DNA from 3 places in the Lentilactobacillus sp. TOM.63 genome. Region 3 is predicted to be linked to each of the others. Evidence: predicted binding sites of a transcription regulator. Region 3 holds the regulator's gene; each other region holds the start of a gene.

Region 1 (5,126 bases), on a different contig from region 3:
TTGAACGTGTACTTTGTCAGTCGATATTTTACCGCGCTCTTGCCAGTTGTGCCATCTGAATATTTGCCGTACCAAGTTCCTTGAAGTGCCTGGGGAACTGGATTAGCCGTCGTCTTTGCATGAGCAGACTGAGCAGCAGGAACAATTGCTGCCAAGCCGGCCGTTACTCCGAGAATGGTAAGTGTCTTAGAAATTTGCATTAATCTATCCTTTCTTTTACAACCAAACGATTGGAAGTAGTCTAACAGAAATGAGCGATTCATGCAAAATTGATTCTATTGACGGTGCTGATCATTTTGTAAAAAGTCCGCTTTTTGCAAGGCCTCATCCTTTTCCTTTAAGGCTTCATCTTTTTCATTGAGGTTAAAGACTTGCCAGCAAATGAGGGCCACACTCCAGGTGATGATAAACAGGCCAACGAGCATAATGCCAAGGATATTGAAGTTCAATGCCTGTGCCCATTTGATAATAAAGAAATGGGAATGGATATCCGATCCAAAGGCCTGTAAAACATCGACGATGCCGACGAAGAACGCTGCGGTGACTGACAGGCCAGTGAGCGCTAAATTATAATACACCTTCCGATATGGTGAAGAGAACACCCAGCTGTAGGCAGTGCTCATGAATAAGCCATCACTGGAATCCATTAGGCACATCCCCGCCGTAAACAACAATGGGAATGAGAAGACAGCAAACCACGGAATGCCTTTACTGGTTGCAACCGCTGAAGTTGCCAAAACGGCGATTTGAGTGGCTGTGTCAAATCCCAACCCAAACAGGAAACCAACGCAGATAACCTGCCAATTGTGATTGATCAAATTAATACTCTTTTTGAAAAATCTAAAAATCTTCGTGTCAGTCGATTGATTTGCCTGCTCAACGTTGCCATTATTGATGGCTTTAAACGACTTCCAAATTCCGACTAAAATCACGAGGTTAATGGTTCCAAGCAGAATTAACATAAACCCGGCAAATAACGTGCCGAAGATGCCGCCAACGTTTTGTAGTGCGGGCAGCTTTGTCTTTGACCACTCGACAAAGAAAATCGTGATGAGGGCCATGATGATGACCACCAGCGAATGACCAAGTGAAAAGTAAAAACCGACCCCATGGGTATTTTTACCATCATTGACCAGCTTTCGAGTCATGTTGTCAATTGCAGAAATGTGATCAACATCAAAGGCGTGCTGAAGGCCAAACGTAAATGATAAAAACGCCATCCCCAATAACGCAGGGTATCTATTCAGATAAGAAAATACCAGTACCCAACCAACAACAAAAATTGCTAAAACATATCCACCAAACTTTGCAATATCCGGCTTAAGTGCGTAATGCACCATTGAACCATTTGTTGAACTTTCCAAAGCAATTCCTCCCTGATGACTGCGGTATTCAATCAGGATAAACAATCTGTCGATTATGGTCAGAAGCTGTTTTGATCGTTCATGGTGATTGTGTATACTTTTACAAGCGCACAAAGTATAGCACCAAAGAAAGCGCATTTATTAGCAAATTTTCGTTAAGTTGGCTGAAGGAAACGGAAAAATGTGACTATTTTAAGAGTGCGAAACCAAGCGGTTAATAATCGGAGTAGTTAACTACATATCCACCTCTCAACACTTGGCCAACTACTAGAGTTAATAATGACTCTTGGAGTTTGCTTCAAGTTACTTCGATCAGTCACAATGCCATCGTTCAAAGTGAGGACCACCTTTAATTGCCGTTGTTCATCCAGAAACTTTTGAATCTGCGGGGTCCCACTACCGTATGGGTATGTGAAGATCGGTGAACGATAGCCAATTTTTTCTTTCAGCACATCTTGGCTGGTGGCGTAATCGTGCTTGAAGCGGGTATAGTTGCGGGGAAGATTGAACACTGGGGTTCCATTATCCACTAAATAGTGCATTCGATTGGTATGAACACCAAATGTGACCAAGTTACCAGCACGCTTTTTCATCCGTAAAATTGCCGGCCAGGTTGCGAGCTTTGTGCCTTGCTTATACCACCCAGTATTTCCAGTAATAATTGAATCGGTGAACGGATAATGATGCTCCAATAATACCGGCAAGGCGTTGCCAATCATCGTTCGGTCAATATCATCGAAGGTAATCGTCACCATCTTTCCCCGAATTGGCTCATGCCGATCAATCTTTCTGATCAGCTCAGGCATGGAGATTACTTTAATGTGATGGTCTTGGAGATAATTCATCTGCTGCCTGAATTCTGGTAAATTAACATTAAAGTCATGAAACTGGCTATTTGGTGACACATCTTCATCAAATTTAACGATTCGGGTATTATCCAAGACTCGATGATAGCAAAAGACCATCACCCCATTCTTAATCTGCTGGTCGTGAGCTGAAATGGCATAACTAGGGCGATTACCCAGCTCATATTCGATGTTTCGATGGGTGCTGTATGCCAATAAACTCAAAAACAGCACAATAAATCCGGTTAGGGCCCACTTTCGTTGTGTTTTAGTCATGGTTTCTCGCCCTCCGTTCCAATCGTCGAATTCGCCACCAACCAAATGCAATCATTAAAATTGCGACAGCTAAAACCAACAATGCAAACGACGCGTATGCTCTAAAAGAAAGATTTAACACTAGGTAATCAGAAACCAGAGCATCCGAATAAGCGTTCAAAAGAAAACAAACATTAATATAGATGACATAGCCCGTAATAAGCCACAAGATGACTAAAATCAGTGCCCGCCTAACATTTGTTAAAAAGGATGACCGTTTGCGAATGATCAAACCTGAAGTTCGTTTGTTTGATTTCATTTTAAAGCCCCCTATCTGGGCTGCGCCAACTTCCAACGTGGCGTGGATCCAAGAAAAAAGAGCCAAGAGCGGTTAAACAGCTGACCAAGTTGATAAACCAATAAAAGATGACGTAGAGCGGTAATAATAACAAGTCATGCCAATTAATGAAATCAGATTTTCTTGAATCTGCATAGCCAATCAGAAATTGAACCAAGCTAATAAATAATAACAGAAATAAGATCACACCATCCATAATGAGATCACCGGTAAATAGGACTGTGATCAAATAAAATAACGTAACAAATGAACAGCTGATGGCCCATAGGTCGCTTAAAATCATATCCATGAGCAGCCATTGCTCACTCAAGCGCCCGGTCACAAACATCCCCCGGTTACGAAATAAGACTTCAAAGCCGCCCCGTGCCCAGCGTCTTCGCTGGTGGACCAGATCTTTAATGTGCTCGGGAACCAGAATCCAAGCTACCGATTGCGGACAATAAACAACCTGCCACTTATGATGATATAGACGCCAAGTCACATCAATATCTTCAGTAATCGCATCGGCATTCCACCAACCGGCATCTGCCAAAGCCGCTTTTCGATAAGCTACAACGACTCCAGAAACGGTCGTAATGTGGCCGGTCACAAATGCCTGACCGCGTTTGATAATATCGATAACCCCAACGTATTCTAACAACTCCAAGCGGCCTAATATGCTGGTTCGATTGCGAACAATCGGCTTGCCAGCAACGGCGCCAACGTGGGGATCGTTGTAAAATTGGGCGAGCATTGGCTTCAAAGCATCCTTGTCAACGTAACAATCTGCATCCAGACACAGGAGAAACTCGCCCTCAGCTAACTTGGCACCATTATTTAAGGCGTTGGCTTTCCCTTGATTTCTTTCAATATTAATGATCTTAACCGGAAATCGTTTCGTGTATTCCTCTGCCAGTTCGTGCATCACAGCGAGGGTGTCGTCGTCACTGCCATCGTTGATTAAAATGAGTTCTAATTTGGAATACGTGATATTGGCGACAGATTCGACAACTTTTTTCAGAGTGTCAGCCTCGTTATGTGCCGGGATCAACACCGAAACCAAATCATCAGGTTGGCCAGCATGAAAATTTATGAGTGGCACTCGTCGCTGCTGAATCGAAAAGAATACTGAGCCAATAATCCAAACGGTCGAAACAATCACTGGATATAAAATCACAAATGAACTAAGTGTGTTCATGATCTTCCCCCTTTTCTATCCCCTTCATTCAAGCCGGCTTCCGGGCCAGAACCAGAAATTCTTTGATAAATTGGTAACCGGCCTGATAAACTTTTTTATCTGAAATTGTGGCGACCGAATCTCCTCAAATTGAGGCACTGCTGCCAACAATCCCATTGAGTGATTTAAGCTTGGTGGCGTGGTCGGAATGCCAGAGCGTCGGCTTCCAGTATTGCTTCATATCCTTAGTCATATAGGCGACATTTTTAGGCGCCAGGTTGGCTTTAGTAATGTTGAAATACAAATAATAATCGTTGTAATTCAAAACTTTGAAATGGTGACTGATCAATTTCGGCATCGAGGCCCAGGCTTTTTTCCGTCGGGCTCCCAGGCTGCCTGACTGATCCGCCGTCCAATTCCAATAGGTGACTTGAATATGCTTATTGAGATCACCCAACTCACTGTTCAGGAACCCATCATTCCAAGCTTCGGGGATAAACCCAAGTTTTTCAACGTTGGTGCTGGTTGCATTTAAATATTTAACGTAGGCCGGATTTTTGGTGAGCTTATCAGTAAATTCATCCCCACCCAAATGGAACCGGGCGTTGTTTTGATTATCAAATTCCGTCCCAACCTCATTATCAATATTCTCAACAAAATCAATACTGGCCTGATTCAAATGCAGCTCATCACCATAGCTCCTTGAATACCAGCTGAGTTGCCGGGCGAGTTTCGCCCTGCCATTAGCCTTCATCGTGTCAACCAACCCGTTGACGTGGGCTGGAGTATCAATTTCTGGAATCAACGTTACACCACGCTTCTGAGCAATATTAACTAAATAGCGAATCTGGGCCTTGCTGTAAAAGGCCTGCTTTGTCTGGTTATTGCGCCAAACGCCATCTTTTTTTGTCGCGTGATCCAAGGTCTGGCCAACCGTTTGATTTTCGATAGCAAAATCTCGATCGTCAGTCAGATGAAGTTGAACAAAATTGCCATGGTTCGCAGCCACCAAATTGATAAATTTGACTAACGTTGAAAGGTGATAGTGCCGCCGGGAAACGTCCAGAGTTAACCCGTTAAATTTGCCATTATTGTTTTGAGCCTTATCCTGACTCGACTTTCCTGCGGAACTACACCCCATCAATAAC
Region 2 (5,126 bases), on a different contig from region 3:
ATCTCAGAATTATTTGCCACATTTGCATTTATCTTCATCTTGTTAAACTTAGGTAACTTTACGCAAGGACTCAAGCCATTTATCGTTGGCTTCTTGATCTTCGTTATTGGTACTGGATTAGGTACGACCACCGGGTTCGCCATCAACCCAGCCCGTGACTGGGGTCCACGTTTGGCCTACACAATTTTGCCGGTTCCTAACAAAGGAAACGCCTATTGGGGCTATGCATGGGTACCAATGTTCGGACCGTTAGCAGGTGGAATCTTGGCCGCAGCGATTCAGTTTGCTTTAAAGGGTTAGAGTGCCGAAAGAGGCGCTTTGACGCGATTATATAAGAAGGCCCCCACTAAAGCCTGATTTTGGGCTTTAGTGGGGGCCTTCTTATATGTTAAGCGTCAGCCTCTTGAGGCACGTTTTCTCAACGTAATGGCGGAAATGCTGATTTTGGGCTTTAGTGGGGGATATTAAGTGTCAAACTCTTAAAACCCGTTTCAACCGCATAATCCCAAAACCAAAAGCCTTCAACAGCCATCAAAAAATGCTGTTAAAGGCCTATTTGTCGTCATTAAAAAAGTCAATCACCCGGATATTCGGTATAAATCCACTGAATAACCGACTTGCCTGCCACTGGGACTAACATCGATGAAGCGTTGGGCTGCTTGCAATCAACGGTGAATATCCATCCGCGTTGACCTGAGGAATCGGCTAACCCAGCAATACTGTTGATGTACGGGAACCCATTGACGGGTTGGGAATAATAGCTAATATTATGATCTTGAAAATACTGCTTAGAAACATCATAGACGCTGTCGCTATCCTTCCATGTCAGGTCGCGATGGATTGTCACGATCTTCTGGATTGAAGCGTTTCGCTGTCTAAACTCAGAAGGAGTTAAACCGGTATGCTGCTTGAAAATTTTGGTAAAGTAGCTGGTTTGTGCAAAGCCAATTTGTTTGGCAATATGGCTTACTGGCGACTCGCTTAAACAGAGCTTTTCACCTGCAACGGCAATCTTTTGATTATTGATGTAATCAATAAAGTTCACGTGCATAGTTTTTTTGAATATGCGGCTCAAATACGATGGCGACAGGAATACGTGTTGGGCAACTTCGTCTAGTGAGATGGTCTGATCAATATTGCTTTTGATGTAGTTAAGACAGGCCTCTAGGCTGTGATAGATGTTGCCGGAAGCATCATCGTCAAGCGAATTAGCTTCACTGGCTTTTCCGCCATTGATTGCGGGCATTGACTCAACCGGTGTTGACGATATCTTTTTGCTCGCTTCATTTCTTAAGTAAGTGTCGAAGTTCCGGAGTGCAGAGATGCCTTCACTTCCAAGCGCATCCCAGACGGAAATGTTAACGTCAGTGTCTGATTCAAATATTTGCCCAATAATGTTTTCTAAATAGTTTCTTGATAACGATATTCGTTGCTGTGAGACGTTGACAGAATTGCAAATAACGAGCCCCCAGAGTTTGTAATTCATTGTCACTGGAAAGATCGAAAAGATCTCGTCAGAATAAACGTTGAGACTTTGCTGGACATCTTCTGGTTGTTGGAAAATACTCCCATTTTTCAAAAGTTGGCCATCCAAGGTATAAAAGGCTGTGTCAATTTGAGTAATCCCAGAAAAAGTGTTGATTGCTTCAGCTAGCGTTTGATAGTCTTTCTGTTTGAGAGAATAGGTGATCATTATCGTGCCCCCTAGTCATTTATGAAGCCAATTACAATTGTATAGTGGAACCGCTTCCACCTTGATTCAATTTTATGATAATCAAATCGCGATTACAAGATAAATCATTGAAATAGTTAGTACTTTCTTGTTATTTTATCTTTTGTTGTGTAACCGTTTTCAAATATTGTTATTTTAAAGATGAACTTGTTTAAGATATCATAATGCAAATTCCTTATACTGAAAGTGTTTTCAAAAACAATTGAATTAGTCCAACGGTTCACAATTTCGCGAACCGAGAGATTGGTTCAACACACTTAGGAGGAATTTCACATGGAACAAGAAGCTTTAGGTTTAATTGAGACTCAAGGTCTTGTAGCATCCATTGAAGCTGCCGATGCGATGGTTAAAGCAGCCAATGTGAACTTAGTTGGTCAGGAAAAAATCGGTCACGGATTGGTAACTGTGATGGTTCGTGGTGATGTTGGTGCTGTTAAAGCAGCTGTTGATGCAGGTGTATCAGCCGCAGAAAACATCGGCGAAGTTGTTTCCAACTATGTCATTCCACGTCCACACACGGATGTTGAGAAGATTCTTCCAGATCCTAATGATTTAAAGAACGCTGCCTCAAAGTAAACTGATAATTTAGAAAAAATTTGATGATTATGTAGGTAATAATTATGGATAAAGATAATGATGCGTTAGTTGAGCAAGTCCTTAACGAAATGATGAAAAAAGGTATTTCGGTTAAGGGTGAGGATCAGTCAAAGTCGTCAGGAGGACAGCAAATGAATGATTTCTTAAACTCTACTAGTGCCGTTCCTGAATTAGTTGGAACTCGAAAAATCGGTGACACCATTGGAATGTGTATTCCAAGTGTTGATCCTTTATTGTTAGATCAACTTCATGTAACTAAGAGGTATTCAGTATTGGGTGTACTAAGTGCTCGTTCTGGAGCTGGGCCACATATTATGGCCATGGATGAAGCAGTTAAAGCAACCAATACAGAAGTAATCGATATCGAGCTCCCCCGTGATACAAAGGGCGGTGCTGGACATGGTTCCTTAATTTTAATTGGTGGGTATGACCCATCGGATGTACGTTCAGCCATTAAGGTTGCGTTAGACACGTTGAGTACGACCTTTGGCGACGTTTATAATTCGGCGGCTGGCCATTTGGAATTACAATTCACTGCTCGGGCAGCAGGTGCTTGTCACGCAGCATTTGGTGCTCCAGAAGGTAAAGCATACGGTTTGATTTGTGGTGCTCCTTCAGGCATCGGAGTCATTATGGCCGATACCGCAATTAAAACGGCTAGTGTTAATGTTTTATCATTTGCATCGCCAGGGCATGGAACCAGCTTCTCAAACGAAGGGATGGTTCATATTAGTGGTGATTCAGGTGCCGTAAGACAAGCCGTTAAGGCCGGCCGAGAAGTCGGACTGAAATTACTTGGTGCGATGGGTGAGAAGCCCGTTAATGACTTCCCATCTTACATTAAGTAGTCGAAAGGAGGAACACAATTGAAACGTCAAAAGAGATTTGAAAAATTAGAGAAACGTCCAGTTCATTTGGATGGTTTTGTTAAAGAGTGGGATGACGAAGGATTAGTTGCCCTGGAAGGTAAGAACGATCCTAAGCCTAGTATCAAATTAGAGAACGGTGAAATTACTGAACTTGATGGTAAGAAAAAAGAAGACTTTGATTTAATTGATAAGTACATTGCAGAATATGGTCTTAATTTGGACAATGCTGAAATGGCAATGAACACTGATTCATTAAAGATTGCTCACATGCTTGTTGATCCTAATGTATCGCGTTCAGAAATCATTAAATACACTACGGCCATCACCCCAGCCAAAGCCGAGGAAGTTATTAGCAAGTTAAACTTTGGTGAAATGATTGTGGCTGTTCAAAAGATGCGACCACGTCGAACACCGGCTACTCAATGTCATATTACTAACACTTTGGATAACCCAGTTGAAATCGCTGCTGATGCTGCTGAAGCTGCTCTTCGAGGATTTCCAGAACAAGAAACGACTACTGCGATTGCCCGTTATGCCCCAATGAATGCCATTTCAATTATGGTTGGGTCACAAACAGGTCGTCCAGGTGTTATTACTCAATGTTCTGTTGAGGAATCTGAAGAATTGAGTTTAGGGATGCGTGGATTCACTGCTTACGCTGAAACTATTTCAGTTTATGGAACCGACCGAGTATTTACTGATGGTGATGATACACCTTGGTCAAAAGGGTTCTTGGCTTCATGTTATGCATCTCGTGGATTGAAGATGCGATTTACTTCAGGTGCTGGTTCAGAAGCTATGATGGGCTACACTGAAGGCAAATCAATGCTGTACTTGGAAGCTCGTTGTATCTTTATTACCAAAGCATCAGGTGTTCAAGGATTACAAAACGGTGGTGTTAGTTGTATTGGTATCCCAGGTGCTGTGCCCGGTGGTATCCGTGAAGTCCTTGGTGAAAACTTGATGTGCATGATGATGGATATTGAGTGTGCTTCTGGTTGTGATCAAGCATTCTCACATTCTGATATTCGTCGAACTGAACGAATGATTGGTCAATTCATTGCCGGAACTGACTACATTTCATCCGGTTATGCTGCTGAAGAAAACCGTGACAACACCTTCGCAGGTTCTAACATGGATGTTTTAGATTATGATGATTATTGCGCAATGGAACGTGATTTGGCTGTTAACGGTGGTATTTTACCTATCCATGAAGAAGATGCTATTAAGATCAGAAATAAAGCCGCTAAGGCAATTCAAGCTGTTTTTGATGGATTAGGATTACCAGCAATTACTGATGAAGAAGTTGAAGCTGCAACTTATGCAAGCAACTCAGACGATATGCCTAAGCGAGATATGGTTCAGGATATGAAGGCAGCACAAGACTTAATGGATCGTGGTATTACTGTTTCAGATATCATTAAGGCACTTCATGATCACGGATTTAACGATGTTGCTCAAGCTGTTCTTGCTTTGGCACAGCAAAAAGTTTGTGGTGATTACCTTCAAACGTCTGCCATTTTTGATAAGAATTGGCACTGCATTTCAGCTATTGACAATCCTAACGATTATCAAGGCCCTGGTACTGGGTACCGTTTGTGGGAAGATAAAGACACATGGGACAAGATTAAAGATATTCCATGGGCTATGGATCCACAACATATGGACTTCTAGTACGACTTTTGAAGGGAGGCAAATTTAGATGAGTCAAGAAATAGATGAAACATTATTAAGAAGTATTATTAAAGACGTTATAGGTGAAATGAAAAACACTGATACACCAATTTCGTTTAATGATTCTGGAAACTCAGCAGCGACAGCAACTCAAGCTGCACCTTCAAGTAGTCAGACTTCTGATATCAAACCAGTTGACTGGTTCAAACATGTTGGCGTAGCCAAACCAGGATTGTCAAAAGATGAAGTTGTCA
Region 3 (5,126 bases):
TCCCATTCCTGGAGTTGGCATTGGAGCAGCTGGTGCATCCTTCTTTGGTTCGTCAGCAACAACAGCTTCAGTCGTCAACAACAAGGCTGAAACAGATGCAGCGTTTTGAAGGGCTGAACGGGTAACTTTGGTAGGATCAACGATACCGTCTTTGATCATATCTTCAAATTTACCATTGGCTGCGTTGTAACCAATTCCGGATTTTTCATCTTTGAGTTGTTCAACGATTACTGAGCCTTCAACACCGGCATTTTCAGCAATTTGACGAACAGGTTCTTCAAGTGCCCGGCGAACAATGTTAATACCAGTTTGCTCGTCACCATCGGCTGATTCGTCCAATTTTTCGATGTCTGGAATGACATTGATCAAAGCAGTTCCACCACCAGGGACGAAGCCTTCTTCAACAGCGGCACGGGTTGCATTCAAAGCATCTTCAATTCGGTACTTCTTTTCTTTCAATTCAGTTTCGGTAGCGGCACCAACCCGAACAACGGCAACCCCACCTGATAACTTAGCCAAACGTTCCTTTAACTTGTCACGGTCAAAGTCAGAAGTAGTCTTTTCAATCTGAGTCTTAATTTCTGAAACTCGTTGACTGATTGCATCCTTGGCACCTGAACCGTCAACGATTGTGGTTGAATCCTTCGTAACGTTAATCTTGTTTGCTTGGCCTAATTGTTCAAGCGTTGCGTCCTTCAAGTTCAAACCAAGATCATCAGTGATAACCGTTGCACCAGTCAAAATGGCGATATCTTGGAGTTGTTCCTTACGACGATCACCAAATCCTGGGGCCTTAACGGCAACAACATTGAAGGTTCCCCGCATCTTGTTCAATACAAGTGTTGGTAATGCTTCACCACCAATATCATCGGCAATAATCAAAAGTGAACGACCTTGTTCAACAATCTTTTGCAACAATGGCAAAATGTCTTGAATATTGGTAATCTTCTTGTCGGTAACCAAAATATATGGATTGTCGAGATCGGCTTCCATTTTGTCGTTATCGGTTACCATGTATTGTGACATGTAGCCACGGTCAAATTGCATTCCTTCAACAACATCCAAGCTCGTTTCAACACCACGCGACTCTTCAATGGTAATAACACCATCGTGGCCAACTTTTTCCATTGCGTCAGCAATCAAACTACCAACTTCGGTGTTAGCTGATGAAATTGAAGCAATCTGAGCAATATCATCTTTTGTCTTCACGTCATGTGACATCTTGTGAAGACCATCAACGGCAGCCTTGGTTGCTTTTTCGATTCCACGGCGAATGCCAACAGGGTTAGCACCAGCAGTGACGTTCTTCATACCTTCATTTACAATTGCTTGTGTCAAAACAGTTGCAGTAGTGGTACCATCACCGGCAACATCATTGGTCTTTGACGCAACTTCAGAAACTAATTTGGCACCCATGTTTTCAAAATGATCTGGCAATTCGATTGCCTTTGCAATTGTAACACCATCATTTGTGATCGTTGGGTTGCCTGCTGATTGTTCCAAAACAACGTTGCGGCCTTTTGGTCCTAATGTTGCTTTAACTGTGTCTGCTAATTTATCAACACCCTTGAGCATTGCGCCGCGGGCATCTTCAGAAAACTTAACTTGTTTAGCCATTACAAATTTCACCTCAAAAATGTATTTTTGATTTATTATATAAATTAATGATGCTGATTATTTCGCAAAAAGTTTATTCAACAACTGCGACAATATCTTTTTCATGTAAAACTAGATAGGATTTATCGTTGTCCTCGATCTCAGTACCTGCGTACTTATCGAACATTACCTTGTCGCCCTTTTTTACAACTGGCGCAACCTTTTGACCATTGTCCAAAACTCGGCCATCACCTACGGCAACAACTGTACCGGCTTGTGGCTTCTTCTTAGCATTATCTGCTAATACGATACCGCCTACCGACTTTTCTTCTTCTTTTTCTGTTTCGATAATTACACGATCGCCTAATGGTTTTAACACGTTAGTCCCTCCATTTACAACTATTTTTAGCATCATTAGCACTTGAATGACAGAAGTGCTAATCACTGTTTATAATATATTATTTTTTTGATCTAATTGCAAGGATTTATTAGAAAATGTTCAGGATATCATGCCTGGATTGGGATTATACCAGGGTTTGTGGCAGGGATTTAAATCATCGCCTAATTGCTCTATTTTTGAATCATCCCCTACTTTAAATAAACCAATACCCATATTTAGACACATCTTGCACTCTTATAAATCAAATAAAGCGCCTCGCCGTGAACAAGAAACGTTCATCGCGAGGCACTTTATTTAAATTCAACCCGAGCTTTAACTTCGACTTATCCACACATTAATCGTGTTTTTCAATCGAGGTAAAGTCGCAGGAAACTACTTTCCAAAGTTATCGATAAAGTAAATCAACGTCTGTAGTTCATTGGTCAAATCGACGTTTTGAACCAGCACATTATCAGGTACTGAGATTCGGATTGGGGTGAAATTCAAGATCCCTTTTACGCCCCCAGCTACCGCATCCGCTGCAACTTCTTGGGCTGCAGATGATGGCACTGTCAGGATCACAACCTGAATTTGTTGTTCATGCAGCTGGCTGGCAAGCTCTGAGATTGGATAGACTGGTACCCCATCCTCAATGGTATTAATGATCGTTCCATTCGTATCAAATGCCGCAGAAATCCGTACGTTGCTATCTTTGTGAAAATTAAAGTTTAACAGCGCGTGGCCCAAGTTACCAACACCAATCAAAGCAACGTTGGTCAGGTGTTCCTGGTTCAAGATCTGCTTAAAGAAGTTCAGTAGGCTATCGACATCATAACCATAACCCCGTTTACCCAATGCGCCAAAATATGAAAAGTCTCGGCGAATGGTGGCAGAATCCACCTGAACCGCTTCTGCCAACTCGGTAGAAGAGATCCGTTGTTTTCCGGTATCGTGTAAAATATTTAAATATCGATAATAAATTGGCAATCGTTTCGCGGTCGCCTTTGGAATGTTTTCGGCTGTCAAAATTTCCTCCTGTAAAACCTATTTTAAAAATTCAAAACTTTGTGAACCCATCTTTATTTATTATTCTATCATATAATGCCACCTTGTGAAATGTATTTCAAGTAATACTTACAAACTATTATTGTAAAACCAGATAATATGATAAAATTATATACTGTTAACTACAGAAAGGTGGCCGCTGAATTGATAATTTTACAAGCCCAAGATTTAACCAAACGATTTAACGGGGAAGAAATCTTTTCGAATGTGAATATGGCCGTCCAAGAAAAAAGTCGAATTGCTTTGGTGGGCCGAAACGGCGCCGGAAAATCCACCTTAGTCAAAATGATAATCGGTGAACAATCGCTCGATGGTGGCCAAATTGTGACCAAAAAGAATCTGAGCATTGGTTACTTGGCACAAGACACTGGCCTAGATTCCGATAAATCAATTTATGATGAAATGGCCGCCGTCTTCGCCAAATTTAAACAACAAGAACGAAAGATTCACGAATTAGAGGCGCAGATGAGTGATCCCTCGATTGACCCAGCTTCCGAGGAATATGCCCAAATTTCATCACAATATGATAATATTCGGGCGGATTTTGAACAGCACAACGGTTATGGTTACGATGCAGAAATCAGAGGCGTCCTTCACGGCTTTGGATTTGGTCAAGCTGATTATGATCGGCCAATCAACGAATTGTCTGGCGGTCAAAAGACCCAACTTGCCCTGGCGAAGCTCCTCTTGGAAAAACCAGAATTACTGATACTCGATGAGCCGACCAACCATTTGGACGTTGAAACCATTACTTGGTTGGAAGGGTACATCCAGAATTATAGTGGCGCGCTCTTAATCATTTCACATGACCGTTACTTCCTGGATCGTATCGTCAATGAAGTCTATGAATTGGCTAATGGTACCTTATTGCACTTTACCGGCAATTACACAGATTATACAAAGAAAAAGGAAGAACGGGTTTCTCAACAGTGGAAAGAATATGAAAAACAGCAGGCCCAAATTGAGAAGCTACAGACTTTCGTTGACAAAAATATCGTTCGGGCGTCAACCACCAAGCAAGCTCAAGCACGACGAAAACAATTGGAAAAAATGAAGCGGATTAACAAACCAACCGCTGATTCAAAAACGGCTCGGTTCCAATTCACTCCAAAATCCAAAAGTGGCAATAACGTTTTGAACGTCACAAACGCTGCGGTTGGATACACGGCCATTCTGTCGGAACCCATTAATTTGGATATCAAACGCCACCAAGCAATTGCGATTGTTGGTCCAAACGGCGTTGGTAAATCTACCCTGCTCAAAAGTATTTTAGGAATCATTCCATTCATTAAGGGTCAAGCGTATTTTGGTACAGGTGTCGACACTGGGTATTATGATCAAGAGCAGGCATCCTTACATGGCAATAAAACAGTGTTAAGCGAGTTATGGGATGATCACCCAATGACCCCCGAAGGCGATATCAGAAGCATTTTAGGAAGCTTCTTGTTTTCCGGTGATGACGTTGCCAAGATGGTCCATGACCTTTCAGGTGGTGAAAAAGCCCGTCTCTTGCTCACAAAGTTGGCAATGCAACACAATAACTTTCTCATTTTAGATGAACCAACTAACCATTTGGATATCGATAGCCGAGAAGTATTGGAAAAAGCCCTCAACCAATTTGACGGCACAATCCTCTTTGTTTCTCATGATCGTTATTTCATTAATAAAATTGCCACGTCTGTTGTTGAATTATCTAAAAAAGGCACCGAAACTTATTTGGGTAATTACGATTACTATGTCAACAAGAAGGATGAAATGATCGCCATTAAAGAGCACGAGGCTCAAAAACAGGCAGAAGAACATCCAACTGAGACACGAACCGCCCCTGTTACCAACGATAAAAAGAATTACCAAATTAATAAGGAAGAACAGAAGCAGCAACGCAAGCTATCAAGAGAAGTTGCTGATCTAGAAAATCACTTGGATAGCTTAACGCAACAAAAAGATCAAATTGAGGCTAAAATGACCGAGCCAGATGTCTTTAATGATGTTGGCAAACTGCAAGATCTACAAAAAGAGCTTGAATCTGTTAACCACCAAATGGAAGCTACCGAAACAAGCTGGGAAGAAAAAAGTATTCAGTTAG

The links. Region 3 encodes Rex, which represses fermentation and respiration genes when NADH is low (regulators of the CRP and FNR family bind a similar motif). Its sites were predicted from a motif close to TTGTGAANTANTTCACAA; they were not measured.
Region 1: QUF07_RS04775 (HoxN/HupN/NixA family nickel/cobalt transporter) is a predicted target of Rex. The motif match lies at 1,453-1,470, and genes of this name have one in related genera.
Region 2: QUF07_RS04815 (BMC domain-containing protein) is a predicted target of Rex. The motif match lies at 1,880-1,897, and genes of this name have one in related genera.

Annotation. Positions count from the first base shown of each region.
Region 1 is NZ_JAUCAP010000016.1:13,026-18,151, reverse strand. It holds gene QUF07_RS04780 (hypothetical protein) at 1-200, opposite strand, end outside; gene QUF07_RS04775 (HoxN/HupN/NixA family nickel/cobalt transporter) at 276-1,340, opposite strand; gene QUF07_RS04770 (polysaccharide deacetylase family protein) at 1,595-2,485, opposite strand; gene QUF07_RS04765 (hypothetical protein) at 2,478-2,783, opposite strand; gene QUF07_RS04760 (glycosyltransferase family 2 protein) at 2,785-3,999, opposite strand; gene QUF07_RS04755 (family 20 glycosylhydrolase) at 4,124-5,126, opposite strand, start outside.
Region 2 is NZ_JAUCAP010000016.1:22,136-27,261, forward strand. It holds gene QUF07_RS04805 (MIP/aquaporin family protein) at 1-300, shown strand, start outside; gene QUF07_RS04810 (helix-turn-helix domain-containing protein) at 575-1,693, opposite strand; gene QUF07_RS04815 (BMC domain-containing protein) at 2,006-2,308, shown strand; gene pduB (propanediol utilization microcompartment protein PduB) at 2,353-3,177, shown strand; gene QUF07_RS04825 (propanediol/glycerol family dehydratase large subunit) at 3,196-4,872, shown strand; gene QUF07_RS04830 (propanediol/glycerol family dehydratase medium subunit) at 4,901-5,126, shown strand, end outside.
Region 3 is NZ_JAUCAP010000002.1:60,359-65,484, reverse strand. It holds gene groL (chaperonin GroEL) at 1-1,617, opposite strand, end outside; gene groES (co-chaperone GroES) at 1,691-1,975, opposite strand; gene QUF07_RS00820 (redox-sensing transcriptional repressor Rex) at 2,369-3,001, opposite strand; gene QUF07_RS00815 (ABC-F family ATP-binding cassette domain-containing protein) at 3,185-5,126, shown strand, end outside.